Regions from separate parts of the Xanthomonas bundabergensis genome, predicted to be linked through region 2. Evidence: predicted binding sites of a transcription regulator. Region 2 holds the regulator's gene; the other holds the start of a gene.

Region 1 (14,911 bases), 2.1 Mb from region 2:
CGCGCACCGGCCGCTGCGTGATCGTGCAGGAAGCCCCGCGCAGCGCCGGCTTCGGCGCCGAGATCGCCGCGCGCCTGGCCGAGCAGTCAATGTACGACCTGGTCGCGCCGGTGCAGCGGGTGACCGGCTACGACACGCACATCCCGTTGTTCCGGCTGGAGATGAAGTACCTGCCGAGCGTGGACAAGATCGTCGCGGCGGCCAAGCGTGCCGTCGCCGCAGGCTGACATGCGGGCGCGCCTGCTCAGCGACTACCGCGCCGCCTACCCGCACCCGATCCGCTTCGCCGCCGGCGAGCGGGTGGTGCTGGGCGTGCGCGACGAGGAATGGCCGGCCTTCGTCTGGACCACGACCGCCGCCGGCAGCGCCGGCTGGGCGCCGCTGGCCTGGCTGCGCGCGACCGGCGACGGCCACGCCGAGGCGCTGCGCGACTACGATGCGCGCGAACTGGATGCGGCGCAGGGCGACACCGTGACCCTGCATCACGAATACGGCGACTGGTGGTGGTCCGAGCGCGCCGACGGCGTGCAGGGCTGGCTGCCGGCGCGCGACCTGGAACTGCTGGAAGAGACCCCATGAGCCAAACCAAGAACTTCAATCTGCCCGACCTGGGCGAAGGCCTGCCCGACGCCACCATCGTCGAATGGTTCGTCAAGGAAGGCGACACCATCCGGCTGGACGAGCCGCTGGTGTCGATGGAAACCGCCAAGGCCGTGGTCGAGGTGCCCTCGCCGGTCTCCGGCAAGGTGCTGAAACTGGCCGGCGCGCCGGGCGACATCGTCGTCACCGGCAGCATGCTGGCGCAGTTCGCGCCCGATCCCGACATGCCGCAGCGCGCCGAAGGCCAGGACACCGGCCACCACCACGGCGGCGCCGCGCCGGCCCACCCCGGCAAGGGCGCCGGCGCCGACGCGCCGGGCGACAACGACCGCGTGGTCGCCTCCGACACCGGCGGCGAACTGCCCGATGCCGACGCGGCGCCGGGCGGCGGCGCGCGCGACGACGCCGGCACCGTGGTCGGTGCGATGCAGAGCTCCAACGCCGTGCACAGCGAGCGCACGGTCTCGGTCGGCGGCGTGCGCGCGATGCCGGCGGTGCGCGCGCTGGCCAGGAAGCTGGGCGTGGACCTGGCGCGGGTCCGCGCCAGCGGCGGCGACGGCGCGGTGACCCTGGCCGACGTGAAGCAGGCCGCGGCCGACGGCTCGGCTGTTGCAGGAGCGGCTCAGGGTGGCCTCGGGCCATCAGCCGCGACCGCACAGTCACCACAGGTCGCGGCTGAAGCCGCTCCTGCAACGGCAACAGCCACAGCGCCGGCGACACCTTCGCGCACGCCGCTGTCCGCGGCCGGCAAGCCGATGCGCACGCAGCCGCCCGGCGTCGTCGCGCACGGCCAGCCGGAGCCGCTCAAGGGCGTGCGCCGCAACATGGCGCGGGTGATGGCGCAGGCGCAGCAGCAGGTGGTGCTGACCACGCTCAACGACGACGCCGACCTGCACGCCTGGGCGCCCGGCAACGACATGACCGCGCGCCTAGTGCGCGCGATCGTCGCCGCCTGTCGCGCGGTGCCGGCGCTCAATGCCTGGTTCGACGGCGAGGCGCTGACCCGCACGCTGCATGCGCAGGTGGACATCGGCATCGCCGTGGACACCGACGACGGCCTGTTCGTGCCGGCGCTGCGCAACGCCGACATGCTCGACGCGCGCGGCATCCGCGAAGGCGTCAACCGCCTGCGCCAGCAGGTGGAAACGCGCAGCATCGCCGCCTCGGAACTGAGCGGCTACACCATCTCGCTGTCCAACTTCGGCATGTTCGCCGGCCGCTACGCCACCCCGATCGTGGTGCCGCCGTGCGTGGCCATCGTCGCCGCCGGCCGCGCCCGCCACCAGCTGGTGCCGGTGATGGGCGGGGTGGAGACGCACAAGCTGCTGCCGCTGTCGCTGAGCTTCGACCACCGCGCCTGCACCGGCGGCGAGGCGGCGCGCTTCCTGCGCGCGATGATCGACGACCTGGCCCTGCCGGGCTGAACCGCGCGCCGCCGCCTCGCCAGGAGGCGGCGGTTGCCACGCCTCAGTTGCGTTCGTCGAAGGCCTGGATCACCTGCAACGCCACCTCGGTCACGCCGCTGGCCTTCTGCAGTTGCAGCAGCGCCGCATGCGCAGCCTCGACCGAGCCGTAGCCGATCACCGCGCTGCCATCCATCGCCGAGGCGTAGACCAGGGTGCCGCCGGTCCTGCGCGCCAGCGCTTCGACCACCGCCGGCGTGGTCCCGAACAGCTTGAGCTTGGGCGCGACCAGCACCGTCTGCGCGGTCAGTTCGTTGATCGCCGCGGCCAGGCGTTCGTCCGGCCGGGAGGGATCGGCCGCCGCCTGCGCCGCATTGCCTGCATCGCGCCCCAGCAGGATCGCGTACGGGCCGATCGAGGCGAGCACGCCGGCGCCCGCATGCGCCATGCGCCGGTCGCGCGGACGCTCCTTCTCGCGCAGCCGCACCACCGCACCGGGGATCAGGCGATAGGTCGAATGGCCAAGCGTGAAGCGCGCGCCGGTCGCCGCCTGGCGCAGCGCCTGGATGTCCGGCGCCTGCGCCGACAGCGGCGGCGCGGCCAGCGCAATACCAACAGCCAGGGCCAGGCCGAGCACGCTGCGCATCGCCAGGCCGTGCGCGCCATGTCGCACGGCGGCGGCGGGCGCCGGCGGCTGCCGGCACGCGCGCACCGCCGCGGCAAGCGCAGCCGCGATCGGCCGCAAGAGCGAAGAGGTCATACCGTTGCGATCCCGAGGGGGGAAGGGACACTCGTCGGCAGCCAGCGCCGCAGCGACGAAACGCGGCCGATATATAGCAATCCACGATCGGCGACGGCAATCGCCAATCCGCCCAACAGTGAACTGCCACGCAGTTTGGATCGCCCGCGTCTACCGATTAACTCCATCGGCATGGCAAAGACGGCATAACGGATTTTCTACATTCACCGAAAGTACCGCAATCAAGCTTACGCATCATGCGAAATTCGGCGGGAAATACGCGATTTTTCGCTGTTCTTGCGCATTGCGCGCAGTGCGGCTGCGCTACGCCGCCGCAACCCGCGCCGATTCCGCGATAAACATTGCGCAGCTGGCAGGACGCCTGCCCCGATTATGTGCGTCGCGCTCGCTTGCGTCGACCGCCACGTTCGCTTGCCGCAAGCGCGGCTCGATCGCGCGCTGTTTGCTGCGCACCGCTTCGCGCCACGCCTGCCGGGCAGGCCGGCCGCGATGCCGGCCCAGGCAACGCATCCGGCTCGCCATCCCACATCCGAAATCTGAACGAAAGCTGTCTACCACGACCTGTAACCGCATCGTTATGTTCGCTGCCAGGGGGACGGCAGCGCGCCACTGGCCGCAACGCCGACGCGATCCACGACACAACCGCAACGACACGTGGCAGCCATGCGCTGCCGCGCTGGCAAGACATTCCCTAACGCCTACGAGGAACCCGAACATGACCCAGTCCATCCGCCGCCAGCGCCCGCTGGCGCTGCTGCCGTCGCTGCTGCTCGCCCTCGCCGCCGCCTCCGCCACCGCGGCCGAGCGCGTGGACCTGCACGGCAAGGATCTCGGCACGCTCAACGCGCAGTACAAGGCCGCCACCACCAGCCTGGGCGGGGTGCCGGCCGCCGCCGCGGTGCGCCACGCCGAGCTGGTCGGGCTGGATGCCGAGTCCGCGCTGAGCCTGCTGAGTAGCAGCACCGACAGCGACGGCACCGTGCACAGCCGCTACCAGCAGACCTTCCGCGGCGTGCCGATCTGGGGCGAGCACGTCGTCGTCAGCGAGCGCAGCGACGGCAGCGTGCGCAGCCTGTTCGGGCGCTCGGTCGCCGGCTTGGCCAGCGAGCTGCCGGCCACCGCGACGGCCGCCGCCGCGGCGTTGCTGCCGGCCAACCGTGCGCTGGAGCTGGCCAAGCGCGCCGCGCTCGGCGATGCGCTGGCCGCGCGCCGCATCGAGCGCGCGCAGGCGCCGCAGATGATCTACCTGGACGACGACGACCGCGCGCACATGGCCTACGTGGTGTCGTTCTTCGCCGATGCGCCGCAGGGCGGCGAGCCGACCCGGCCGTTCGTGATCGTCGATGCGCGCAGCGGCGCGGTGCTGCGGCAGTGGGAAGGCCTGACCACCCGCGATGCCACCGGCCCCGGCGGCAACGCCAAGACCGGGCAATACGAATACGGCACCAGCGGCAGCATCCACGGTTTCCTCGAGGTGGACGACAGCTGCCGCATGCAGAACAGCACGGTGAAGTCGGTGAACCTCAACGGCGGCACCTCCGGCAGCACCGCCTACCAGTTCACCTGCCCGCGCAACACCTATAAGGCCATCAACGGCGCCTACTCGCCGATCAACGACGCGCACTACTTCGGCGGCGTCATCGAGAAGATGTACCGCGCCTATGCCGGCGTGGCGCCGCTGAGCTTCCAGTTGGTGATGCGGGTGCACTACAGCACGCGCTACGAGAACGCGTTCTGGAACGGCTCGACGATGACTTTCGGCGACGGCGCCACCCGCTTCTATCCGCTGGTCAGCGTCGACGTCGCCGGCCACGAGGTCTCGCACGGCTTCACCGAGCAGAATTCCGGCCTCACCTACTCCGGCCAGTCCGGCGGCATCAACGAAGCCTATTCGGACATCGCCGGCGAGGCCACCGAGTATTACCTCAAGGGCAGCAACGATTTCCTGGTCGGCCCGGAGATCTTCAAGTCCACCGGTGCGCTGCGCTACATGGCCAACCCGCCGCAGGACGGCTCCTCGATCGACAACGCCGCCAACTACCGCAGCGGGCTCGACGTGCACTACTCCTCCGGCGTCTACAACAAGGCGTTCTACAAGCTGGCCACGACCTCCGGCTGGAACACGCGCACCGCCTTCGAGGTGTTCGCCCGCGCCAACCGCCTGTACTGGACCCCGAGCACCAGCTTCAACAGCGGCGCCTGCGGCGTGCGCACCGCGGCCAGCGACCTGGGCCGCTCGGTGGCGGCGGTGACCGCCGCGTTCACTGCGGTCGGCGTGACCTGCACCCAGTAAGCACCCCTGCGGCGGAGCCGACGCCCGGCGATCCTGTGCGGATCGCCGGGCGTCGGCGTGGGCCGGCGTGGCGTCGCCGATACGCGTGCGAACCGCACCATCGCCCATCGGCATGGCGAAGCGCCTGCGCGCGTCGCTGCCGGACACGACCGGCTCGGCACCCGATCGGCGACGCAAGGCCGCGCCTTGCGCACGCCGCGCGCGCCGTCGTCCTGCCCGCGAGCGGCGACGGCGGCGACCGTGTCGCTTGGGACGATCGGGCATGGATGCGGCACCGCTGCGACCTGAGCGACCGTCTCGCACGCGGCGGCGATCGGGGCGACCGGTTGCGCGCCCGCCTCGCACAGAGGTCCGGCTGCGGGTAGGCTGCGCGGCTACGTCCGCCGCGTCGCATCGCGGCGGCATCGCGTTCGCCCACCCTTTTTCCGGACCTTGCTGCATGCCATTCGCCACGCTGGGCCTCGCGCCCGAGCTGCTGCCCGCGTTTTCCCGCGCGCTCGACGCCGCCGGCTATACCGCGCCCACCGCGATCCAGGCGCAGGCGGTCGCGCCGATCCTGCGCGGCGACGACGTGCTGGCCTGCGCGGCGACCGGCTCGGGCAAGACCGCCGCGTTCGCGCTGCCGCTGCTGCAGCGCGCGGCGCTGGCGCCGCCCAGCCGCCGCGCGCGCAGCCTGGTGCTGGTACCGACCCGCGAACTGGCCGCCCAGGTCGGCGACACCTTGCAGGCGCTGGGACGCTACCTGCCGCGGCGCATCCGCGTGGCCGCGGTCGCCGGCGGTGCCGCGCTCAATCCGCAGATGATGAAGTTGCGCGGCGGCACCGACATCGTCGTCGCCACCCCGGGCCGGCTGCTCGACCTGGTGGCGCACAACGCGCTCGAGCTGGGCGCGGTGCGCACGCTGGTGCTGGACGAAGCCGACCGCCTGCTGGCGCTGGGCTTCGAGGAGGAACTGGGCCGGATCCTGGCGCTGCTGCCGCCGCGCCGGCAGACCCTGCTGTTCTCGGCCACCTTCCCGGCCGAGGTGGAGGTGCTGGCGCGGCGCCTGCTGCGCGGGCCGCGGCGCCTCGGCGAGGACGTGGCCGCCGCGGCCCCGGCGACGATCCGCCAGCGCGCGATCGAGGTCGACAGCGCGCAGCGCACCGCGCTGCTGCGGCACCTGCTGCACAGCGAAGCCTGGGCGCAGGCGCTGGTGTTCGTGGCCAGCCAGCGCGGCGCCGACAACCTGGCCGAGAAGCTGCGCAAGGCCGGCGTGGCGGCGCAGCCGTTCCATGGCGAACTCAGCCAGGGTCGCCGCAACCAGGCGCTGGCCGGCTTCAGGAGCGGCCAGGTGCAGGTGCTGGTGGCAACCGATGTCGCCGCGCGCGGATTGGACATCGCGCAACTGCCGGTGGTGGTCAACTACGACCTGCCGCGCGCCACCGCCGACTACACCCACCGCATCGGCCGCACCGGGCGCGCCGGCGCCGACGGCGTGGCGCTGAGCTTCGTCGACGCGGCCAGCGAAGCGCATCTGCGCCTGATCGAGAAGCGCCAGCAGCTGCGCGTGCCGCGCGAGCGCATCGCCGGGTTCGAACCGACGCCGGCGCTGGCGGCCGCGACCGACGCCGAGGCCGCGCCGCGGACCGGCGGCATCAAGGGCAAGCGCCCGGGCAAGAAGGACAAGCTGCGCGCGGCGAATGCGCAGGGCGGCGGCGCCCCGCCTGCGAAGGAGTGATCGCGTTGGCTGCGCTGCTGCGGCTTGCACGCGGCGCAGCGGTGCAGGCGCTATCTCGCAAAGCGCCGATCGCGCGCGATCCGATGCACTCCGTGCGCTGAGACTGCCTGTCGCGGCTGAAGCCGCTCCTACAGCGCCTCTGTAGGAGCGGCTTCAGCCGCGACAGAAATCCAAACGCCCCGCTTCGATCATCGCGGCCGATGGCCCGCAAACCACCCTGCTCCGCTCCAACAGGAAGCTGCGCGGCCCGCGCTCAATCGTCGAACGGATCGGCCACGGCCGCGGCGTCGCCCTTCGGCCGCGGCGTGCGCTTGCCCGGCTTGCTGCGGATCTCCACGTAGAACTGGGTGCCGCCGGTGGCGACCAGCGCATCGATCGAGCGCAGCAGGTCGGCCGGCGCCACGACCGCGGCGCTGGCCTCTTCGGTGCCGAACAGCGTGTCGAAATCCCAGTAGTCGGCGCCGGCCGGCAAGGTCTTGCGGCGCTCGCGGCGGATGTACTTGCGGATGTCGTGCTTGCTGGCGTCGAGCAGGCGGTCGGGATGCTTGCCTTCGATGCGGAGCTGGTAGGTCTTCTTCACTGCGGGGAGGATCCTGGAAAGAGGGAACGCGGCGGGCAGGCAGGGGCGGCGGCCACTGGCGGGCCTTGCTCGGCTGTTGCCGGCCGCCTGCGTGCGCGGCGGGCCGCCATGGTGCCAGAAGCCGGCCCCGCGCTGCGGATTGGCCGATAATCGGTGCCTGGCGCAGGCCTGCGCCGCCGCAGGAGCAGCCGATGACCGACCCTTCCGCCTTCGCGGGTTACCGCGTCCTCGTCGCCGGCGCCAGCCGCGGCATCGGCCTGGCGATCGCCGACGCCTTCGCGCGCCAGGGCGCCGCGGTGGCGATCTGCGCGCGCAATCCCGCCGGCCTGGCCGATGCGGCCGAGCAACTGCTCCGCCACGGCCATCCGGTCTCGCGGCTGGGCTGCGACCTGGCCGACCCGGCGCAGATCCAGGACTGGGTGGCGCACGCGGCCGACGCGCTGGGCGGCATCGACGTGATGGTCAACAACGCTTCCGGCTACGGCCATGGCGACGACGACGCCAGCTGGCAGGCCGGGTTCGACATCGACCTGATGGCCGCGGTGCGCTGCAATCGCGCCGCCCTGCCGCGGCTGCGCGCCAGCGGCCGCGGCTGCATCCTCAACATCAGCTCGATCAACGCGCTGCGGCCCACGCCGCGGGTGCCGGCGTACTCGGCGGCGAAGGCCGCGCTGAACTACTACACCACCACCCTGGCCGCGGAGCTGGCGCGCGAGCGGATCCGGGTCAACGCGATCGCGCCGGGGTCGATCGAGTTCCCCGGCGGCCTGTGGGACCAGCGCCGCGAGCAGCAGCCGGAACTGTACCGGCGCATCCGTGCCGGCATTCCGTTCGGCGACTTCGGCGCGCTGCAGGACGTCACCCACGCCGCGTTGTTCCTGGCCTCGCCGCAGGCGCGCTGGATCACCGGCCAGATCCTGGCGGTGGACGGCGGGCAGTCGCTGGGCGCCTGAGCCGCGCCGTGGCGTGCGCCACGCAGGCGGCGTCGCCCAAGACCGCCGCGCCCGGTGCTCCGGCGCCGGGTGACAGCGAGACCCGGCTGCACCGATTGGACACCGCCGCGACGCGGGGCATCCCAGACGCGCGGTCGCGCACGCAGGCCGCACAGCAGGGCGGGAAGCCGCGACTTGCACGCAGTGCCGAGACGCCGCCGCGCGGCCTGTCTCGGCGCGCCGATGCCGATCGGCGGCAGACGCGATACAGACGCGGTACGCAGCCGCCAGCGCGACCGCCTGACCCCACGTTGTCGGTCAGGCGCCCTCGCCGCCGCGGCGGTTGCTGCGCCACTTCGAACGCTGCAACGCAACAAATCGCACTGCTCATCCACTGCGCCGCCGCAGCGGCAGCAGCGGTGAGCGACGCGTGCGGCGCGACACGCCGATGGCCAAAACCCTCGCCGCACAAGGCGCGACGCGCCAGCGAAGCATCCACTTCCGGCGTTGCGATCGCGCATCACCCTGAACAAAGAAAAACAAGAAAGTTCTAATTCGAAAAATAACGAACATGAAACGCGCATGGCGACGCTATGCTCCGGCCACAGGGGTTGCATCCGCGTTCATACAAGCCCAGCGCGACGCATCGCGATGGGCGACCTGGAGGCCATGTGTTCCAGCCACGCATCGACACCGTCACCCGTCCCGTTTCCCGCCACCGGGCCACCCGCATGCCCGGCGCTCCGCCCGTCGAACCACGCACTGCCACGGCCGGCCAGCGGCACAGAGACGCTGGCCGCATCGCCGACGGTCGCCACCCTGCTCCGCGCCGCTGCCTCCGCGCCGGCGTCCTCTCCATGACCGGCCGCGCGCTCCCGCCGGCCCCGTGCAAAGCGAGTCACCCATGAACAAGACCCCATGCATCGCCCTGGCGGCGCTGTCGGCCGCGCTGTTGTGCGCGCAGGCCGCGGCGCAGGATTTCGATCCGGCCAAGACCCTGACCGGCGACTGGGGCGGCGCACGCACCCGCCTGGTCGACAGCGGCGTGGACCTGCGCCTGTCCTACACCGGCGAGTTCGCGCACAACAATTCCGGCGGCAGCCGCGACGATACCTACGCCTACGCCGACCAGTTCTTCCTGGCCGGCACCTTCGACCTGGACAAGCTGTGGGCCTGGCGCGGCGCGACCTTCAAGGTCGAAGTGGCCAACCGCAACGGCGACTCGCTCAACGACACGGCCGGCTTTCCCACCCTGCTGGCGGTGCAGGAGATCCACGGCCGCGGCTCGGTGACGCGACTGAGCCAGTTCTCGCTGACCCAGGAACTGTTCGACGACCGCCTCAGCCTCAAGCTCGGCCGCCTGTACGCCAATGGCGATTTCTTCTCGTTCTCCTGCAAGTTCCAGAACCTGAGCTTCTGCGGCGGCCTGCCCGGCTACGTCAGCAACGGCTGGTACGTCGATCCGATCAGCCAGTACGGCGCGGTGGTGGCGTTCAAGCCCAACGACGCCTGGCGCTTCAAGCTCGGCGCCTACGACGTCAACCCGAACAACCTGGACCGCGACCAGGGCCTGAAACTGCGCACCGAAGGCGACAGCCAGGGCACGCTGGTGGTGGCCGAGGTCGAGTACCTGCCCACGTTCGGCGACGGCCTGCAAGGCCATTACCGCGTCGGCGGCTGGCGCAACAGCGCCAACTACCGCAACACGGTCACCGCCAGCGGCCTGCCGTCGGAGCTCAGCGACGACGCCACTGCGGTGATGGACAGCGAACGCGGCTACTACGCCACCGCCGAGCAGGCGCTGTGGCGCACGCCCGGCGGCGGCGCGCTGCGCCTGTTCGGTAACTGGGTGCAGGCCGACAAGGACACCGACCGCATCGACCAGATGCTGCAGCTGGGCGCGTGGCTGGATGCGCCGTTCGCCTCGCGTCCGGACGACCGCATCGGCTTCGCCGCCGGCCGTACCCGCGTCAGCGAACGCCTGGGCGACGCGCAGCGCCGCTACAACGCCGCGCTGCCGGCCGGGGCGGCCGCGGTGGGCGTGCAGGAATACGAATACCCGCTGGAACTGAACTACCAGTACGCCATCACCCCGGCGCTGTCGCTGATGCCGAACCTGCAGTACATCCGCAACGCCAACGGGATCAAGGACAACAACGGCGTGGTCGGCGGACTGCGCGTCAGCATGACCTTCTGAGCGTCGCGTGCCGCGGCACGGCGGTGGCGTCGTTCGCACGGCGCCATGCCGACACGGCACGCCAGTTCAACGCGCCTCGCATCGACGCCGCCTGCATGGCAGGCAGGTCCGCAACGCCTGTTCTTCAACCATCGTGCTGCGGCACTGCGCCGGCGCGGCAGCGCATGCCTTGCTCACGACGCCACGCCATCGGCGCCTCGCGCTCAGGCCAGCTGTTCCGAACCGACCACCTGGCGGCCGGCACGCGGCCGCAACGCGTTGTCCACCAGCGCGGCGGCGACGCGCGCGGCGGGATTGATCCGGTAGCGCCGCGGCAGCAGCGGACCCAGTCCCTGCAGCAGCGCGGCGGCGAGCCGCTCGGCGCCGCGCGGTTGCGCGCGCTCGCCGCCGATCAGGCCGGGGCGGACCAAGGCGAGCGAGGCGAAGCCCAGCGCCTGCAGGTCGCGCTCCAGTTCGCCCTTGACCCGGTTGTAGAACACGCGCGAACCCGGATCGGCGCCCAGCGCCGAGTTCAACGCGAACGCGGTGGCGCCGTGCTGACGCAGCAGCTGCGCGATCGCCAGCGGGTAGTCGTGGTCGACGCGGCGGAACGCCTCGCGCGAGCCTGCCTGCTTCATCGTGGTGCCCAGCGCGCAGATCGCCGCGTCGACCTGCCACCACGGCGCCTGCGCCGGCAGCCGGTCGAAGTCGACCAGCGGGTTGTGCAGCTTGGGATGGACCAGGTCCAGCGCGCGCCGGGTCGGCGCGACCACCGCGCCGCAGTCCGGCGCGGCGAGCAACTGGGTCAGCGCGTGGCCGCCGACCAGGCCGGTGGCGCCGGCGAGCAGGATCTTCATCGAAAGCGGCCTTGCGCAATGGGTGAATGAAGCTACGACGATCGCGGGCACATGGGCAAGGCGCCGGCGGCATGCGCGGCCGGCTCCCGGATCCACGAGACGCTTCGCGCCCGACCCTCACCCCAACCCCTCTCCCGGTGGGAGAGGGGCTAGGCTTTTCCTTCTCCCTTCGGGAGAAGGTGCCCCGAAGGGGCGGATGAGGGTACGGGCGCAGCCTCGTGCTCCCAACTCCACGAGTCGCTTCGCGCCGCACCCTCACCCCAACCCCTCTCCCGGTGGGAGAGGGGCTAGGCTTTTCCTTCTCCCTTCGGGACCACGGCCCCCTTTTTGGGGGAAGGTGCCCCGAAGGGGCGGATGAGGGTACGGGCGCAGCCTCGTGCACCCAAACTCCGCGAGACGCTTCGCGCCGCACCCTCACCCCAACCCCTCTCCCGGTGGGAGAGGGGCTAGGCCATTCCCTTCTCCCATCGGGACCATGGCCCCCTTTTTGGGGAAGGTGTCCCGAAGGGGCGGATGCGAGTACGGGGGCGCAACCTCGCGCCCGACACACACAGGCAACATGGCACGCAGCCACGCTCCCGCAGCGCCGCGCATGGTCGCCGCGCTGCGGCTTGTACGCCACAATAGCCGCCCATCGCGCCGCCCGGCGCCGCTGCAGCCAACCGAGGAGCCGTTCGATGTTCGTGGTGTGTGGAGAGGCCTTGTACGACATCTTCATCGACGGCTACGCCGGCACCTCGGTCGGCATGACCGCGCGCCAGGGCGGTTCGCCGTTCAACGTGGCGATCGGCCTGGCCCGTCTCGGCACGCCGTCGGCGCTGTTCACCGGCCTGTCCACCGACCCGCTCGGGCGCCAGCTGCGCGGCACCCTGGAGCGCGAGGGCGTGGCCCTGGACCACTGCGTCGACAAGGCCGAGGCGACCACCCTGGTGATGGTCGCGCTGGACGCGCAGGGCGTGCCCAACTATTCGTTCTACGGCACCGGCTGCGCCGACCGCGCGCTGACCACGGCCGACCTGCCGGTGCTCGGCGCCTCGGTCGGCGGCCTGCATTTCGGCTCCTACACCCTGGTCGCCGAGACCACCGCCAGCACCTTCCAGGCCCTGGCCGAGCGCGAGCGCGCGCAGCGCCTGATCTCGCTGGATCCGAACGTGCGGCCGACGGTGGAGCCGGACATGGCGGTGTGGCGCGCGCGGCTGGCGCGCTGGATCGCGCTGGCGCACGTGGTCAAGGTCAGCCAGGAAGACATCGAGCTGCTGTACCCGCAGCAGGATCCGTTCGCGATCGCGCGCGGCTGGCTGCAGCACGGCCCGTCGCTGGTGGTGATGACCCTGGGCGGCGACGGCGCGATCGCCTGGAGCGGCGACGCCGAGGCGCGCGTGGCCGGGCGCACGGTGCAGGTGGCCGACACCGTCGGCGCCGGCGACAGCTTCCAGGCCGCGCTGCTGCACCAGCTGCCCGACCTGGCCGCGCTCGCCGCGCTGGGCCGCGCGGCACCGGCGCTGCAGCAGCTGCTGGCCTTCTGCGTGGCCGCGGCGGCGATCAACTGCACCCGCGCCGGCGCCAACCCGCCCAGCCTGGACGAGGTCCGCGCGGCGCTATAGGGCGTATCGTCGATTCCCGAGCGGGTCGCGTTGGGTCTATCAGGTTGCCGGTTGGCGCAGCGCCTGACTGGCGGTCGGGTCAAGCCGCGCCGGCTGGCGGCCTGACAGGCGCAACCCGCAGGGCCGCGCTCGCGCGCCTCCCGGCGCCACCTCATTGGCAGGGCGAGGCATCCTCCACGTTCTCCCTCTTCCTTGCCTCGCGCACGCGCAAGCGCGGCGCGACCTGCTCCGGGATCGAGGGCGCGCCCTGGCTCAAGCGCGCGCCGCCGGCGCCGATATCCTGTTCCTGAGTGTCGCCATGGGCGCCGCGTTTGCGGCAGGGCGGTGCGTTTACTGGGGAGGAGGCGTCAGCATGCCGGATCAACGCGACGAGCCACCCGTCGGCGGACTGCGCAAACTGCTGTCGCCGCGCCGCCGCGAGCCGGCGGCGCCGCCGGCCTCCGCGGTGGCGCCGCGCCGGCACGGCCATGCGCACGGGCACGGTACCGCGCCTGCGGCGCCGGGCGAACACGCCGATCCGGCCGCGGTCACCGCGGCGCTGATCCGCCTGTTCAACCACGCCCACGAGCCGCTGGACCTGCTCGGCGCCTTCGCCAACGGTATGGCCAGCCTGCACGGCGAGCTGGGCGACATGGGCCGGCGCCTGCAGTCGGCGGCCGCCAGCGGCGACTGGCCCAGCTACGGCCGCGCGCTGCGCCAGCTGATCGACAAGTACATCCGCACCATCGACGTCGGCGATCCGCTGGCCGGGCCCAGCGATCCCGAGCGCCTGCGCGACCTGCTGCGCCAGGCGATCGCCGGCGCGCTGGCCTCGCTGCTGCACAACCTGCCGGAACTGGCCAACGAATCGGAGGCCACCGGCGAGGCGCTGCGCCAATGGCGCCCGGGCCTGCCGCTGGAACCGCTGGCGCAGCGCGTGCGCGAGCTGTGCCACCAGGTGTCGCTGCGCGCCAGCGACAGCCAGGAACAGCAGACCCTGCTGCTGGGCCTGTTCGACCTGCTGCTGGAGAACGTCGGCGAACTGCTCGACGACACCAGCTGGCTGCAGGGCCAGATCGCGGTGGTGCGCGACATGATCAGCGGCCCGATGGACCGCTACTCGATCGAGGAAGCGCGCGGCAGCCTGCGCGAGGTGATCTACAAGCAGGGCCTGCTCAAGCAGGGCATCGCCGAGTCCAAGGAGGCGATGAAGGACATGATGGTGTCCTTCGTCGAGAACCTGGACGGCATGGCGATCAGCACCAGCGAGTTCCACGACCGCATCGCCGACTACTCGCAGACCATCCGCGACGCGCGCAGCATCGCCGACCTCAACCGCCTGCTGCAGGAAGTGCTGCAGGACACCGGCCACGTGCAGCAGCAGGCGCTGCGCGCGCGCGACCACCTGATCGCCGCGCGCCAGGAAGTGGAAGCGGCCGAGCAGCGCATCCTGCGCCTGGAGCAGGAGCTGCAGGACGTCAGCGGGCTGGTGCGGGTCGACCAGCTCACCGGTGCCCTCAACCGGCGCGGGCTCGACGAGCTGTTCGTGCGCGAACTGGCGCGCACCGAGCGCATCGCGCAGCCGCTGTGCGTGGCGATGCTGGACCTGGACGATTTCCGCAAGCTCAACGAGACCTACGGCCATCCCGGCGGCGACGCCGCGCTGCGCCACGTGGTGGAAGTGGCGCGCACCACGCTGCGCGGCAGCGACGCGATCGCCCGCTACGGCGGCGAGGAATTCCTGCTGCTGATGCCCGACTGCACCATTTTCGAAGCGTCCGCGGCGGTGACCCGGGTGCAGCGCGCCCTGGCCCAGCGCGCGGTGGTGCACGAGGACCAGCGCGTGTTCGTCAGCTTCAGCGCCGGAGTGGCGATGCGCCGCGCCGGCGAGAGCCAGGACGTGCTGATCAAGCGCGCCGACCGCGCCCTGTACGAGGCCAAGAAGGCGGGCAAGAACCGGGTGGTGTCAGCGGACTAGTGCGCCGGCGCGGCCGGCGCGGGATTGGGGAT
Region 2 (14,911 bases):
CTGGGCTTCGCGCAGATGGCCGATCCGCTGCGCGGGGTCACCTCCGGGGTGATCGGGCAATGGTTCTACCTGGCCTTCGGCCTGCTGTTCTTCACCGCCAACGGGCATCTGGCCGTGGTGCAGCTGCTGGTGGACAGCTACAAGGCGCTGCCGATCGGCAACGCCCTGCCGGACGCGCAGGCGATGGCCTCGGTGGCGCCGGATTTCTTCATGAGCATGATGCGCGGCGCGGTGACCCTGGCGCTGCCGGTGATGGTGGCGATGCTGGCGGTGAACCTGGCGTTCGGCGCGCTGGCCAAGGCCGCGCCGGCGCTGAACCCGATCCAGCTCGGCCTGCCGGTGGCGGTGGTGCTGGGCCTGGCGCTGCTGGCGGTGCTGGTCGGCGAGATGGGGCCGCCGGTGCAGCGCCTGTTCGATGCCGCCTTCGACGCCGCGCGGCAGGTCACCGCCTAGAATCGTTGCCGCAAGCGCGCCGCCCGGCCCTGAGCGATTCAAGCCGTGCGTGGCGGCGCCGATAGTGTTTCCAGGGCGTTGCAGGTGCAGCGCCCATTGCCGCGCCGCGCCTCCCGGGGACGCCAGTCATCGCCGTGCCGATCAGCCACCCGCCGCCATCGCCTCCCCTGTCGCGCGGCATCGCATGGCGGCTCGTCGTGCTGTTCGCGCTATGCGTCTGCGCCGCCGCCGCGCCGGCGCAGGAATACAGTTTCCGCGACTACGCGCAGGCCGACGGCCTGCAGGGCCTGAGCATCAATTGCCTGTATGCCGATCGGCATGGCGTGGTCTGGGCCTGCACCGAGCTCGGCCTGCACCGTTACGAGCGCGAACGCTTCGAGCAGGTCGGCGCCGACAGCGGCTTCGGCAGCCCGCTGGTCTATGCGATCGCCGAGGATCGCCGGCAACGCATGTGGGTCGGCGCCTCCAATGCGCTGTACGTGGGCGACGGCCGCCGCTTCGCCGCGGTCCCCGGCGCCGACGGGCGACGCCTGCCGATCGACCAGGGACAAGCGCTGGCCGCCTTCGGCGCCGACATGGTCGCGCTCAGCGGCAAGCGGCCGCTGCGCATCGCCGCCGCTGCCGATGGCCGCTGGCAGGTCGCGCCGCTGCGCAGCGCCGACGGCGCGGCGCTGGCCGAGGTCTCCAGCGTCACCGCGATCGGCGAGGCGCTGTGGCTGGGCTGCGGCCGGCAGCTGTGCCGGCTGGATGCGCAGGGCCGGTTGCGCCGGCTCGGCCGCGCCGACGGCGTTCCCGACGACATCTGGCTGGCGCTGCTGCGCGACCGCGACGGCACGCTGTGGGCGCGCGGCATCCACCATGTGCTGGCCTGGCCGGCCGGGGCGGCGGGCTTCGCCGAGCGTGTGCCGCCGCCGGGCAGCGGCCTGTCGACCATGGCGGTGGGCATCAACCTGGTCGAAGACGCCGCCGGCCGGGTGCTGACCCGCAGCGACACCGGCCTGCTGCGCTGGGAAGGCACGCATTGGCACGCGTTCGAGCGCGCGCAGGGGTTGGGGGCGCTGGCGCCCAACATTTCTCCGCTGCTCAGCGACCGCCAGGGGCGCCTGTGGATGGGCACGCGCGGCCGCGGCGTGCAACGCTGGCTGGGCTATGGGCTGATCCAGCATTGGGAAGAGCCGCAGGGACTGGCGACCGGGCCGACCTGGGCGATCCTGCGCAGCCGCGGCGACGGCCGCCTGTACGTCGGCAGCGAAATGGGCGCCAACGTGCTCGACGCCGCCAGCGGGCGCATGCGCCCGCTGACCGACCGCGATGGGCAGGCGCTGCGGCAGACCGTGCAACTGGTCGATGCCGCCGACGGCACGCTGTGGCTGGGCCAGTCGTCGGGGCGGGTGCTGCGGCTGGATCGCGACAGCGGCCGCATGCTCGAGCGGACCAAGGTGCCCTCGGCATTGAGATGGATGTTCTTCGACGACGCCGGCACGCTGTGGCTGTTGACCACCCGCGGCCTGTTCCAGCTGCCGCCGGGCGAGGCCCAGGCGCAGCCGGCGCGCGACCTGCCGCGCGACCAGTTCGTCGGCGGCGGCTACGATGCCCGCCACCGCCTGTGGCTGGTCGGCCAGAACGGCCTGTACCTGCGCCAGGCGCAGGGCTGGCAGTCGATCCGCCTGCGCGGCACCGCGCTGCCGGACGCGGAACTGGACAAGTTCAGCATCGGCGCCGACGACGAGGCCTGGCTGTCCTTCGGCGACGTCGGGATCTGGCGCGGGCGTTTCGAGCCGCGCAGCGCCACCCTGGACCTGCGCAAGGTCGACGACCCGCTGCTGGCGCGGATCGTGCCCTACGTGCTGCGCCAGGACCGGCAGCAGCGGCTGTGGGTCGGCAGCAGCCAGGGCCTGGACCTGTGGTCGGGCGGCCGCTGGATCCGGGTCACCCAGGCCGAGGGCCTGCTGTGGGACGACACTTCCGAATCGGCGTTCTTCGAGGACGCGGACGGCTCGGTGTGGATCGGCAACAGCAAGGGCCTGAGCCAGATCCTGGACCCGGCGCGGCTGTTCGCCGCGCGGCCGCTGCACCTGCAACTGCTGCACGCCACCCGCGCCGGCCGCCCGGTCACCACTGGCGCGCAGCTGCCCTGGTCGCAGCAACCGATCGAGATCGCCTTCGCCGTGCCCGGCGCGGTCGGCGGCAACGACACCCTCGGCTTCCGCTACCGCCTCGAAGGCCTGCAGGAGCAATGGGCCAGCACCCAGCAGGCGCATCTCAGCTACACCCTGCTGTCGCCTGGCCGCTACACGTTGGAAATGCAGGCGCTGGACGAACGCCAGCGCGCACGCAGCAACGTGGTGCGCCTGGAATTCACCATTTTGCCGCCCTGGTGGCGCAGCCCGCTGGCGTGGATGGCGTACGCGCTGGCCGCGGCGCTGCTGGTGACCGCGGTATGGCGTTGGCGGGTACAGCAGTTGCTGGGCCGCGAGCGCACCCTGGCACGGCTGGTCGCCGAGCGCACCCGCGAACTGGAACACGACAAGCGCGAACTGGAGCAGGCACGCGCGGCGCTGGCGCTGAAGGCGGTCCGCGACGACCTGACCGGCCTGCTCAACCGCGTCGGCATCCTCGATGCATTGGCCGTGCAGATGCAGCGCAGCCGCAGCGACGGCACCGCGCTGGCGGTGGCGATGATCGACCTGGACCACTTCAAGCAGATCAACGACCAGCACGGCCATCTGATCGGCGATGCGGTGCTGGCGCGGGTCGGGCGACGCATGAACGCCAGCCTGCGCGGCGCCGACCTGATCGGCCGCTACGGCGGCGAGGAACTGCTGGCGGTGCTGCCGGGCCTGCTGCCGCCGGCGCAGAACCGCTTGCACGCGCTGCACCAGGTGATCGGCGCCACGCCGTTCCTGACCGATGCCGGCCTGCTCGAGATCACCGCTTCGATCGGCGTGGCCTGGCACCGCCCGGGCGAGAGCCTGCAGCAGTTGCTCAGCCGCGCCGACGACGCGCTGTACCGGGCCAAGCATGGCGGCCGCAACCGGGTCGAACTGCACCTGGACGCGCAGCCAGGACACGCCGTGCCGCCCTGAGCGGTGCCGGCTCAAGCCCGGCCGCGGCGCGGCCGATACAGAGAGTGCCAGGCGCCGCGCGCGGATCGCCGTGGCCGCCTGCCGCAGCGGACAAGGCATTGCCGACGCTCGCTCTCCTTCTCTACATGACCTGTCCGGTGCCGCACGCGATGTCAGATTTCCTGCCAGCCCCCGCTCATGACCGCCGCGGCGTTCGCGGCGGCTGAGGGACGCGGCATGCGCGTGCGCCTGCCCTGCCTGCGCATCTTGCAGGTCCTGCTGCTGTGGCTGGGCCTGGGCCTGGCGCTGGGCGACGTCGCCCGCGCCCAGTCGATCCCCTTGCGCCGCTATGCGCACGACCAGGGCCTGCTCGGCCTGGCCGGCACCTGCCTGCTGCAGACCGGCGACGGCAACCTGTGGGTGTGCACCGAAAGCGGGCTGTATCGCTTCAACGGGCATCGCTTCGAACAGGTCGCGCTGCAGGGGCAGCGCGGCCATTTCATCAGCGCCGCCAGCGAGGACCCCGAGCACCGGCTGTGGGTGGCCACCTTCGACGCGGTCTACGTCGACGACGGCCGCCAGCTGCGCCAGCTGGCGCCGGAGGAAACCGGGCCGCTGCACGAGAACACGCTGCGCCTGGCCAACCCGCGCTGGGGCACGGTGCTGGGCAACGGCACCCAGGCGCTGCGCGCGGTGGCCGGCCACGACGGGCGCTGGCGGTTGCGGCCGCTGTTCGACGCGGCGACCCTGGCGCGGCTGCCGCAACTGGGCAGGATCGGCTCCCTCCATGGCGAGGCCGACAACCTCTGGCTGGGTTGCGGCCAGCAGCTGTGCCAGGTGACCGCCGACGGATCGATCACGGTCTACGGCCCGGCGCAGGGCCTGCCGCCGGATCGCTGGCGCAACGTGGTGCGCGACCGCGACGGCGCGCTGTGGCTGCGCGGCGACCAGCACCTGATGCGCCTGCCGCTCGGCGCCGCGCGCTTCCTCGCCCAGGCCGCGCCGGGCGTGGGCCTGCGCCAGGTCGTCGGCCAGGCGCAGATCCTGCTCGATCCGCAAGGACGCGTGCTGATGCGCACCAGCCAGGGCCTGGCGCGCTGGGAGCACGACCGTTGGCGCAGCTTCGACCGCAGCAACGGTCTGCCCGACGGCGGCATCGTCGCGCTGCTGTTCGACCACGCCGGCGACCTGTGGATGACGGTGGACGGCGAAGGCGTGGTGCGCTGGAGCGGCTATGGCTGGATCGAGAACTGGGACCGCGCGCAGGGCATGAGCACCGCGCCGACCTGGAGCATCCACCGCAATGCCGACGGCGCGCTGCTGCTCGGCAACGAAGGCGGCATCAACCGCCAGCTTCGCGCCGGCGGCCGCTTCCAGCCCTGGCTGGCCGATGCCGGGCTGCAGGTCATCAGCCTGCAGACCGCCACGGACGGCTCGCTGTGGAGCCTCGGCTCGCTGGGCGAGCTACACCACCACGACCGCCAGGGCCGCTTGCTGCGCGCCTATCCGCGGCTGGGCAGCGCGATCAAGCGCATGTACCTGGATGCCGCGGACCGGGTGTGGATCCTCACCGCCGATGGCGTGTACCTGCTGGCGCGGCCGCAGTCGGACGCGGTGCCGCAGCGGGTGCAGGCCCTGCCCGGCGGCGCCTATACGGACATCCAGCAGCGCCGCGACGGCACGCTGTGGCTGGCCGGCGCGGCCGGCGTGTTTCGCCTGCATGGCAGCACCTGGACCCCGATCCGGGTGCTGCTGGACGGCAAGGCCGCGCAGGCGTGGGTCAGCAAGCTGCTGATCCAGGAAGACGGCCAGGTCTGGGCCGCGCTCTACCATCCGGGCGTCTGGCGCGGCCGGCTCGACGGCGACACCCTGCAGCTGCAGCCCAGCGCCCAGCTGGAGCAGCGCGAGCTGCAGATCTACCTGATGCGGCGCACCCGCAACGGCTGGGTGTGGATCGGCCACAACCAGGGCGTGGACATCTACGACGGGCGCCGCTGGTCGCGGCTGACCCAGTCGCAGGGGCTGCTGTGGGACGACATCTCCGAATCGGCCTTCTTCGAGGACAGCGACGGCTCGGTGTGGATCGGCAACAGCAAGGGCGTCAGCCACGTACTGGCCCCGCAGCGCCTGTTCCAGGCCGGCGCCCCGCAGGTCATGCTCAGCGAGTTCAGCCGCGGCGGCCATCCGATCGCCGCCGGCGCGCGCCTGCCGTGGAGCGAGGAGCCGCTGCACATCGAGGCGGGGTCGCCGGACCTGTACGACGACCGCAACCGGGTCTCGTTCCGCTATCGCTTCGAAGGCGCGCACACGCGCTGGATCTACACGCCCAACTTCGAGATCGAGCATCCGCCGCTGCCGCCGGGCGCCTACACGTTCGAGATCCAGCTGCTCGACACCTACCGGCGCAGCGCCTCGGCGCCGATCCGGGTTCCGTTCTCGGTGGCGCCGGTGTGGTGGCGCAGCCAGCCGATGCTGGCGCTGTACCTGCTGCTCGGCGGCGGGATCGCGATCGCCGCGCTGCACTGGCGCGAGCGCCGCCTGCGCCAGCGCCAGCGCGAACTGGCCGACCTGGTCGCGCTGCGCACCCAGGAACTGGAGCACGACAAGCGCGAACTGGAGATCGCCCGCGCCGCGCTGGCGGTGAAGGCCTCGCACGACTCCCTGACCGGCCTGCTCAACCGCGCCGGCATCCTCGACGCGCTGGTCGCGCAGATGCAGCACTGCCAGGCCGATGGCCAGCCGCTGGCGGTGGCGATGATCGACCTGGACCACTTCAAGCGCATCAACGACGAGCACGGCCATTTGATCGGCGACGCGGTGCTGATCGAGGTGGCGCGGCGCCTGAACGCCAACCTGCGCGGCTCGGACCTGATCGGCCGCTACGGCGGCGAGGAATTGCTCGGCGTGCTGCCGGGACTGCCGGTCCCGTCCGACGCGCGGCTGCAGAAGCTGCGCGTGGCGATCGCCGGCCATCCGCTGCGGATCGGCAAGCAGTGCCTGGCGGTCACCGCCTCGATCGGCGTGGCCTGGCATCTGCCCGGCGAAAGCCTGCAGCAGTTGCTGGCGCGTGCCGACCAGGCCCTGTACCGGGCCAAGCACCTGGGCCGCAACCGGGTCGAACTGCAGCGCGACTAGCCGCCGGCGCCGCGCGGCGCCGGCGGCGCAAGGTCGCCGGGCGAACGGTACGGTCCTTGCAAGAGGTTGGGCGAACCCCCTGCCCGGCTCGCTCCAGCGCCATGTCCGAAAACGAAGAAGGCACCGAGAAAACCGAACAACCTACCGAAAAACGCCTGCGCGAGGCGCGCGAGCAGGGCAACATCCCGCACTCGCGCGAACTGGCCACGGCGGCGGTGTTCAGCGCCGGCATCTTCGCGCTGATGGGCATGTCCGGTTCGCTGGCGGCCGGCGCGGTGAACTGGATGAAGGCGGCGCTGCGCCCGGATCCGGGCCTGCACGACAACCCCGACGCCCTGTTCGGCCATTTCGGCGAGCTGCTGCTGGGGCTGCTGTGGGTGACCCTTCCGCTGGTCGGCATCTGCGTGGCGGCCGGCTTCGTCGCGCCGATCCTGATGGGCAGCCTGCGCTTCTCCGGGGCGGCGCTGGTGCCCAAGCTCGAGCGGCTCAACCCGATGGCCGGGCTGACCCGGCTGTACGGCCCGGAAAGCCTCGCCGAACTGTTCAAGTCGATGCTGCGCATGGGCTTCGTCGGCGGCGCCGCGGCCCTGTGCATCTCCAACAACGTGCACGGCCTGCGCAACCTGATGCGGCAGCCGCTGGAACAGGCCATCGGCGACGGCCTGGGCTTCACCCTGCACCTGCTGCTGTACACCGCCGGCGCGCTGGCGCTGCTGGCCGCGATCGACGCGCCGTACCAGAAGTGGAACTACACCCGCAAACTGATGATGACCCGCGACGAAGTGCGCCGGGAAATGAAGGAGAGCGAGGGCAGCCCCGAGGTCAAGGGCCGCATCCGGCAGATGCAGATGCAGCTGTCGCAGCGGCGGATGATGGAGGCGGTGCCCAGCGCCGACGTGGTGGTGGTCAACCCCACCCACTACGCGGTGGCGCTGAAATACGAGAGCGGCCGCATGCGCGCCCCGACCGTGGTCGCCAAGGGCGTGGACGAACTGGCCTTCCGCATCCGCGAGATCGGCGAGCAGCACCGCGTCGCAGTGGTGTCTGCGCCACCTTTGGCACGCGCCTTGTATCGGGAAGGGCAACTCGGCAAGGAAATTCCCGTGAGACTGTATTCGGCGGTGGCGCAGATCCTCTCCTACGTGTACCAGCTGCGCGCCTGGCGCAGCGGGCCGATGCCGCCGCTGCCGCCGCTGGAGGTCGATGAATTCGCCCCGGGGAGCACGCCATGAGCCAGCCGGCCGCGCAGATGAACACGCGCAAGATGATGGACATGATCAAGCACGGCCTCGGCGCCCCGCTGATCGTGATGGCGATGCTGGCGATGGTGGTGGTGCCGCTGGCCGCGCCGGTGCTGGACGCCCTGTTCACCTTCAACATCGCCATCTCGCTGATGGTGCTGCTGGCGGTGGTCTACGTGAAGCGGCCGCTGGAGTTCAGCATCTTCCCGATCGTGCTGCTGATGACCACGATGCTGCGCCTGGCGCTGAACGTGGCCTCCACCCGCGTGATCCTGATCAACGGCCAGGACGGCCACGGCGCCGCCGGCAAGGTCATCGAGGCCTTCGGCCAGTTCGTGATCGGCGGCAACTACGCGGTCGGCATCGTGGTGTTCGCGATCCTGACCATCATCAACTTCGTGGTCATCACCAAGGGCGCCGGACGCGTGTCGGAAGTGACCGCGCGCTTCATCCTCGACGCCATGCCCGGCAAGCAGATGGCGATCGACGCCGACCTCAACGCCGGCCTGCTGACCCGCGAGGAAGCCAAGGCCCGGCGCGAGGAGGTCCGCGAGGAAGCGGACTTCTACGGCTCGATGGACGGCGCCAGCAAGTTCATCCGCGGCGACGCCATCGCCGGCATCCTGATCCTGTTCATCAATCTCATCGGCGGCATGGCGGTCGGCGTCCTGCAGCACGGCATGCCGGTCGCCGAGGCCGCGTCCACCTACACCCTGCTGTCGATCGGCGACGGCCTGGTCGCGCAGCTGCCGGCGCTGCTGGTGTCCTCGGCGGTGGCGATGCTGGTCACCCGCGCCTCGCGCTCGCAGGACATGGGCGCCTCGATGATGGGCCAGGTGTTCGGCCAGCACAAAGCGCTGGCGGTGGCCGCGGCGATCCTGGGCCTGGTCGGCCTGGTCCCGGGCATGCCCAACGTCGCTTTCTTGACGCTGGCGCTGATCCTGGGCCTGCTGGCCTGGAAGATGTGGAAGCGCAGCCTGCTGCCGGAAGAGGCCAAGCCCGATCCGGCGCAGCAGGCCGCCACCGCCGGCGCGCAGGCCAACGCCGAACTGGGCTGGGACGAACTGCGCCCGATCGACCCGCTGGGCCTGGAGGTCGGCTACCGGCTGATCCCGCTGGTGGACAAGGCGCAGGGCGGCGAGCTGATGGCGCGGATCAAGGGCGTGCGGCGCAAGCTGACCCAGGACATCGGCTTCCTGATCCCGCCGGTGCACATCCGCGACAACCTGGAACTGCCGGCCAACGCCTATCGCCTGCTGGTGCACGGGGTGCCGGTGGCCACCGCCGACATCCATCCCGACCGCGAACTGGCGCTGGACCCGGGCGGCGCGCTGGGCAAGATCGACGGCATCGCCGGCAAGGATCCCGCGTTCGGCCTGGACGCGATCTGGATCCAGCCACACCAGCGCGCCCAGGCCGAGACCATGGGCTACACCGTGGTCGACCCGGCCACGGTGATCGCCACCCACCTGTCGCACCTGATCCGCGAACACGCCCCGGAACTGCTCGGCCACGAGGAGGTGCAGCAGCTGCTGGCTACCCTGGGCAAGAGCGCGCCGAAGCTGGTCGAGGACCTCACCCCCAAGGCATTGCCGCTGTCGGTGGTGGTGCGCGTGCTGCAGAACCTGCTGATCGAGAAGATCCCGGTGCGGCAGCTGCGCAAGATCGTCGAGGCGCTGGTCGAGCACGCCCCGCAGAGTCAGGAACCCGGCGCGCTCACCGCCGCCGTGCGCAATGCGCTGGGCCGCTTCATCGTCCAGGAAATCGCCGGAATGTCCGCCGAACTGCCTGTTTTCACCCTGGCCCCGCAATTGGAACGTGTCTTGCAGGACTCCACCCAAGGCAACGGTGCCGCGCTGGAACCCGGCCTGGCCGAGCGACTGCACCAGAGCCTGGCCGAATGCGTCAGCAAGCAGGAAGCGCGCAACGAACCGGCGGTGGTGCTGGTCCCGGCGCAGGTCCGCGCCGCGCTGGCCCGCCTGGTCCGCCACAGCGTCCCCTCGCTGTCGGTGCTGTCCTACAGCGAGGTTCCGGAAGACAAGCGGCTGAAGCTGGTCGGGACGATCAGCTGACCGGCAGGGATTGGTGATTTGGGATTCGGGATTTGCGACAGCGGACCCGGCGAGCGGAGAGAGACAGCAATGAAACGATCGAAGACAACCAGAACAAGGCGACCGGAGAGCAGCCACGCAATGGCGGCATCCGCGACCACTCCCCAATCCCCACTCCCGAATCCCGGTTTCCACCCATGAAGATCAAACGCTTCGTAGCCCCCGACATGCGTACCGCGTTCCGCATGGTGCGCGACGAGCACGGTCCGGATGCGGTGATCCTGTCCAACCGGCGCACCGACGAAGGCATCGAGATCGTGGCCGCCAGCAACTACGACGAGGCGCTGGTGCAGCAGGCCCTGGACGCGGTGCGTCCGGAAGAGGCGGCGCCGCGGCCGCCGGTGTCGGCCGCCAATCCGGCACCGCGCCCGGCCAAGGCCTCGGCCAATGCGGCGATGGCGATGATGGCCGCGATCAGCGAGCGCCGCGCCCCGGCCGCAAGCGCTGCGCCCGTGGCCCAGGCCGCGCCGGCCCGGCCGCTGACCCAGCCCGCCGCGATCGCCGCCTCGGCGATGCCGGCCGGCACCGCGCCCGCGCCGAGCCGTCCCGCCGCCGCGCCGCGCGCCCCGGCCCCGGCCCCGGCTCCTGCCGCCGACGCAGCGTTCGCCGAATTCCGCATTCCCGAGGACGTGTTCCGCAACGCGCCGATCAGCGTGCCGCTGCCGAGCCCGTTCACTGCGGCGGCCGCCACCCCGGCCGCCGCGGCCAGCGCCGCCGCGAGCGCCGCCGCGGTGCCGGCCTGGCTCGAGGACATCGCCGCGGTGTCGCTGACCCCGACCGCCGCACCTGCCGCGGCGCCCGCCGCGCCGGCACCGGTGGCCGCGGCGCCGGCCGCCGCCGCGCCCAGCGCCGGGATCCCGGCGCTGCCGGCCCTGGCGCCGGTGCCGAGCTTCCCCGCGGTGCAGAACGACGAACAATTGACTCAGCTGCGCGACGAACTGGCGCTGATGCGGCAGATGATCGAGCGCGAGATGAACCGGCTCACCGACGAACGCCTGCGCGGCTCGCCGGTGCGCGCCCAGGCGCTGGAGCTGATGGACGACTACGGCTTCGACAGCGGCATCACCCGCGACGTGGTCATGCAGATCCCCGCCGACCTGGAGCTGCACCGCGGCCGCGGGCTGATGCTGGGGTTGCTGTCCAAGCGCCTGCCGATCGCGCCGCTGGATCCGATCGAGGAAGGCGGCGTGATCGCCCTGATCGGCCCCACCGGCGCCGGCAAGACCACCACCATCGCCAAGCTGGCCTCGCGTTTCCTGGAGCGCCACGCCGCCCGCGACGTGGCCCTGGTCACCACCGACACCATCCGCGTCGGCGGCCGCGAACAGCTGCACAGCTACGGCCGCCAGCTCGGCATCGCCGTGCACGAGGCCGACAGCGACGCCGCGCTGCAGCAGCTGCTGGAGCGTCTGAGCGACTACAAGCTGGTGCTGATCGACACCGCCGGCATGGGCCAGCGCGACCGCGCCCTGGCCGCGCAGCTGCACTGGCTGCGCGCCTCGCGAGTGGTCCGGTCCTTGCTAGTACTCCCTGCCAACGCTCATTTCTCCGACCTGGACGAGGTGGTGCGCCGGTTCGCCGGCGCCGATCCGCAGGGGGTGATCTTGACCAAGCTGGATGAAACCGGGCGGTTTGGCAGTGCCCTGTCGGTGGTCGCGGACCACCGGCTTCCCATCACCTGGGTGACCGATGGTCAGCGCGTGCCGGACGACCTGCACCGCGCCAACGCCGCCAGCCTGGTATTGCGCCTTGAAGATTTGCGGCGCGCTGCCGATAAGCCCTGTACTCCGGAGCAGAACCATGCCGTCGCGTGATTACGCCAATCTGACCAATGCCTTCCCCCTGTCGGCAACGCGCAGCGAACCGCTGGGCCCGGTGCGTACGATCGCCGTGACCGGCGGCAAGGGCGGCGTCGGCAAGACCAACATCTCGGTCAACCTGTCCATGGCGCTGGCCGACATGGGCAAGCGCACCCTGCTGCTGGACGCCGACCTCGGCCTGGCCAACGTCGACGTGCTGCTCGGGCTGACCCCCAAGTTCACCCTGGCCGACCTGGTCGCCGGGCGCTGCACCCTGGAAGAGGTGCTGATCGACATGCCCAACGGGCTGATGGTGGTGCCCGCCGCCTCCGGCCGCCGGCACATGGCCGAGCTGCCGCCCGCCCAGCACGTCGGCCTGGTCAACGTCTTCTCCGAGCTGCAGCGCGAGCTGGACGTGATGATCATCGACACCGCCGCCGGCATCACCGACAGCGTGCTGACCTTCTGCCAGGCCGCGCAGGACGCGGTGGTGGTGGTCTGCGACGAGCCGGCCTCGATCACCGACGCCTACGCGCTGATCAAGGTGCTGTCGCGCGAACGCGGCGTGGACCGGGTGCAGATCGTCGCCAACATGGTCCGCGACCTCAACGAAGGCCGCCTGCTGTACGACAAGCTGAGCCGGGTGTGCGAGAAGTTCCTCGGCGACGTGTCGCTGAACTACCTGGGCTGCGTGCCGCAGGACGACTGGCTGCGCCTGGCGGTGCAGCGCCAGCAGCCGGTGGTCAAGGCCTACCCGTCTAGCCCGTCGGCGCAGGCGATCGCCGAGATCGCCCGCCGCACCTCGCGCTGGCAGGCGCCGACCGTGCCGCGCGGCAACGTCGAGTTCTTCGTCGAACGGATCATCCAGCGGGGGGTCGCCGCATGAACGCCGCCGCCCAATACCGCGCCGTGCAGCGCAACAGCGCCAACGACTACATCACCCAGCATTCGGACCTGGTGCGGCGCATCGCCCACCACTTGGCGGCGCGGCTGCCGGCCAGCGTCGAGATCGACGACCTGATCCAGGCCGGCATGATCGGCCTGATCGAGGCCTCGCGCAGCTACGATGCCGACCAGGGCGCCTCGTTCGAGACCTACGCCTCGATCCGCATCCGCGGCTCGATGATCGACGAGATCCGCCGCGGCGACTGGGTGCCGCGCTCGGTGCACCGCCGCGCCCGCGACGCCGCCTCGGCGATCCGCAAGATCGAACAGAGCACCGGCCGCGCCGCCGCCGCCAACGAAGTGGCCGCGGCGATGGACATGCCGCTTCCCGAATACCTGCGATTGATGGAAGATGCCGCGCGCGGCCAGGTGCTGAGCCTGGAGTCGCGGGTCGAGGACCACGGCGAACTGGATACCATCGCCAAGGGCGGCCCCAACCCGCAGCAGATGCTGGAGCGCAGCGAGTTCGGCCGCGAGCTGGGCAAGGCGATCGCGCAGTTGCCCGAACGCGAGCAGCTGGTGCTGTCGCTGTACTACGAGCAGGAATTGAACTTGAAGGAAATCGGCGCGGTGCTCGGTGTCAGCGAGTCGCGCGTCTGCCAGATCCACGGCCAGGCCACGGTACGGTTGCGCGGGCGCTTGAAAGCGTTCGAAGCGGCCGATGCCGGCCTGGAAGACGAAGAATAAGACCCAAGGGAGTTAGCGGTGAACAAGAACATGCGGATTTTGATCGTGGACGATTTCTCGACGATGCGGCGCATCGTCAAGAATCTGCTCGGCGATCTCGGCTTCACCAACACTGCAGAGGCCGAAGACGGCAACAGTGCGTTGGCTGCACTGCGCTCGGCACCGTTCGAGTTCGTGGTCACCGACTGGAACATGCCCGGCATGACCGGCATCGACCTGCTGCGCAACATCCGTGCCGACGACAAGCTCAAGCACCTGCCGGTGCTGATGGTGACCGCCGAGGCCAAGCGCGAGCAGATCATCGAGGCGGCGCAGTGCGGCGTGAACGGCTACATCATCAAGCCGTTCACCGCGCAGACGCTGCAGGAGAAGCTGGGCAAGATCTTCGAACGCCTGGGAGCGACCGCCTGATGGAAGCCACCGCCGAACGCAGCGCCCTGATCGAACGCCTGCAAGGTGCGCTGGACGCACTGGAGCGTGGCGACGAAGCCGCCTGGCGCAAGGAAATCGACACGCTCGCCGCCTGGCGCACGCGGCCGATGATGCAGGGCCTGAGCCGGCTGGCGCGCGATCTGGGCCAGGCGCTCGGCGAACTGCCCACCATCCCCAGCGAGGCCGGCGAGCTGGACGATGCCTGCTCGCGCCTGGACCACGTGGTGGCGATGACCGAGCAGGCCAGCCACCGCACCCTGGACCTGGCCGAGGAATGCCGCGCGCTGGCCGATCAGCTGCGCGCCGGCGGACTGACCGGCGACCAGGGCGAGATCCTCGACAAGATCCGCCACAACCTCACCGAGATGGCCCTGGCGCAGAGCTTCCAGGACCTGACCGGGCAGATCATCCGCCGCGTGGCCAGCATCGTGCGCCGCGTGCACGAGGGCTTCGGCGCGCTGGGCCTGCCGCCGAAGGACGACAACAAGAAGGCCGACGGCGGCCTGGCCGGTCCGGCGCTGGCCGGGCTGGACCGTCACGGCGTGTCGCAGAACGACGCCGACGACCTGCTGTCCGGACTGGGGCTGTAATCTCATGAGCGCCGTTCCCGACGACATCGCTGCCGACTTCATCATCGAGGCCCAGGAAATCCTGGACCGGCTCGGCGAGCAGCTGGTGTCGCTGGAGCAGGCGCCCGAGGACAGCGCGCAGCTCAACGCGGTGTTCCGCGGCTTCCACACGCTCAAGGGCGGCGCCGGATTCCTGGCGATCACGCCCATGGTCGAGCTGTGCCACGCCGCCGAGGACACCCTGGGCCAGGCCCGCGCCGGCCAGGCCACGCTGCAGGCGCGGCACTTCGACGCCGCGCAGCAGTCGCTGGACTACCTGCAGTCGATGCTCGACGCGTTCGGCAGCGGCAGCGAACCGCCGCGCGCGCCGCAGCAGCTGATCGCGCAGTTCGCGACCAGCGGCGAGGAAACCGCCGTCCCCAGCCCCAAGGCGGCCGCTGCGCCGACGTCGGCGCCGGCCGCAGGCGGCAACAG

The links. The regulator FliA, encoded in region 2, starts transcription of late flagellar genes. The targets are predictions, from matches to a motif close to TAAAGTTTNNCNNNCNNNGGCCGATAA.
Region 1: AB3X10_RS21045 (GGDEF domain-containing protein) is a predicted target of FliA. The motif match lies at 13,175-13,201, and genes of this name have one in related genera.

The regions. Positions count from the first base shown of each region.
Region 1 covers NZ_CP162487.1:4,917,551-4,932,461, forward strand. The annotation lists gene AB3X10_RS20990 (alpha-ketoacid dehydrogenase subunit beta) at 1-227, shown strand, start outside; gene AB3X10_RS20995 (SH3 domain-containing protein) at 229-579, shown strand; gene AB3X10_RS21000 (dihydrolipoamide acetyltransferase family protein) at 576-2,024, shown strand; gene AB3X10_RS21005 (hypothetical protein) at 2,068-2,763, opposite strand; gene AB3X10_RS21010 (M4 family metallopeptidase) at 3,479-5,056, shown strand; gene AB3X10_RS21015 (DEAD/DEAH box helicase) at 5,496-6,773, shown strand; gene AB3X10_RS21020 (DUF6172 family protein) at 7,027-7,353, opposite strand; gene AB3X10_RS21025 (SDR family NAD(P)-dependent oxidoreductase) at 7,545-8,306, shown strand; gene AB3X10_RS21030 (carbohydrate porin) at 9,190-10,482, shown strand; gene AB3X10_RS21035 (NAD-dependent dehydratase) at 10,686-11,318, opposite strand; gene AB3X10_RS21040 (carbohydrate kinase family protein) at 11,996-12,922, shown strand; gene AB3X10_RS21045 (GGDEF domain-containing protein) at 13,275-14,879, shown strand.
Region 2 covers NZ_CP162487.1:2,845,726-2,860,636, forward strand. The annotation lists gene fliR (flagellar biosynthetic protein FliR) at 1-453, shown strand, start outside; gene AB3X10_RS12075 (diguanylate cyclase) at 651-3,539, shown strand; gene AB3X10_RS12080 (diguanylate cyclase) at 3,756-6,653, shown strand; gene flhB (flagellar biosynthesis protein FlhB) at 6,755-7,885, shown strand; gene flhA (flagellar biosynthesis protein FlhA) at 7,882-9,966, shown strand; gene flhF (flagellar biosynthesis protein FlhF) at 10,143-11,819, shown strand; gene AB3X10_RS12100 (MinD/ParA family ATP-binding protein) at 11,806-12,690, shown strand; gene AB3X10_RS12105 (RNA polymerase sigma factor FliA) at 12,687-13,436, shown strand; gene cheY (chemotaxis response regulator CheY) at 13,455-13,847, shown strand; gene AB3X10_RS12115 (protein phosphatase CheZ) at 13,847-14,458, shown strand; gene AB3X10_RS12120 (chemotaxis protein CheA) at 14,463-14,911, shown strand, end outside.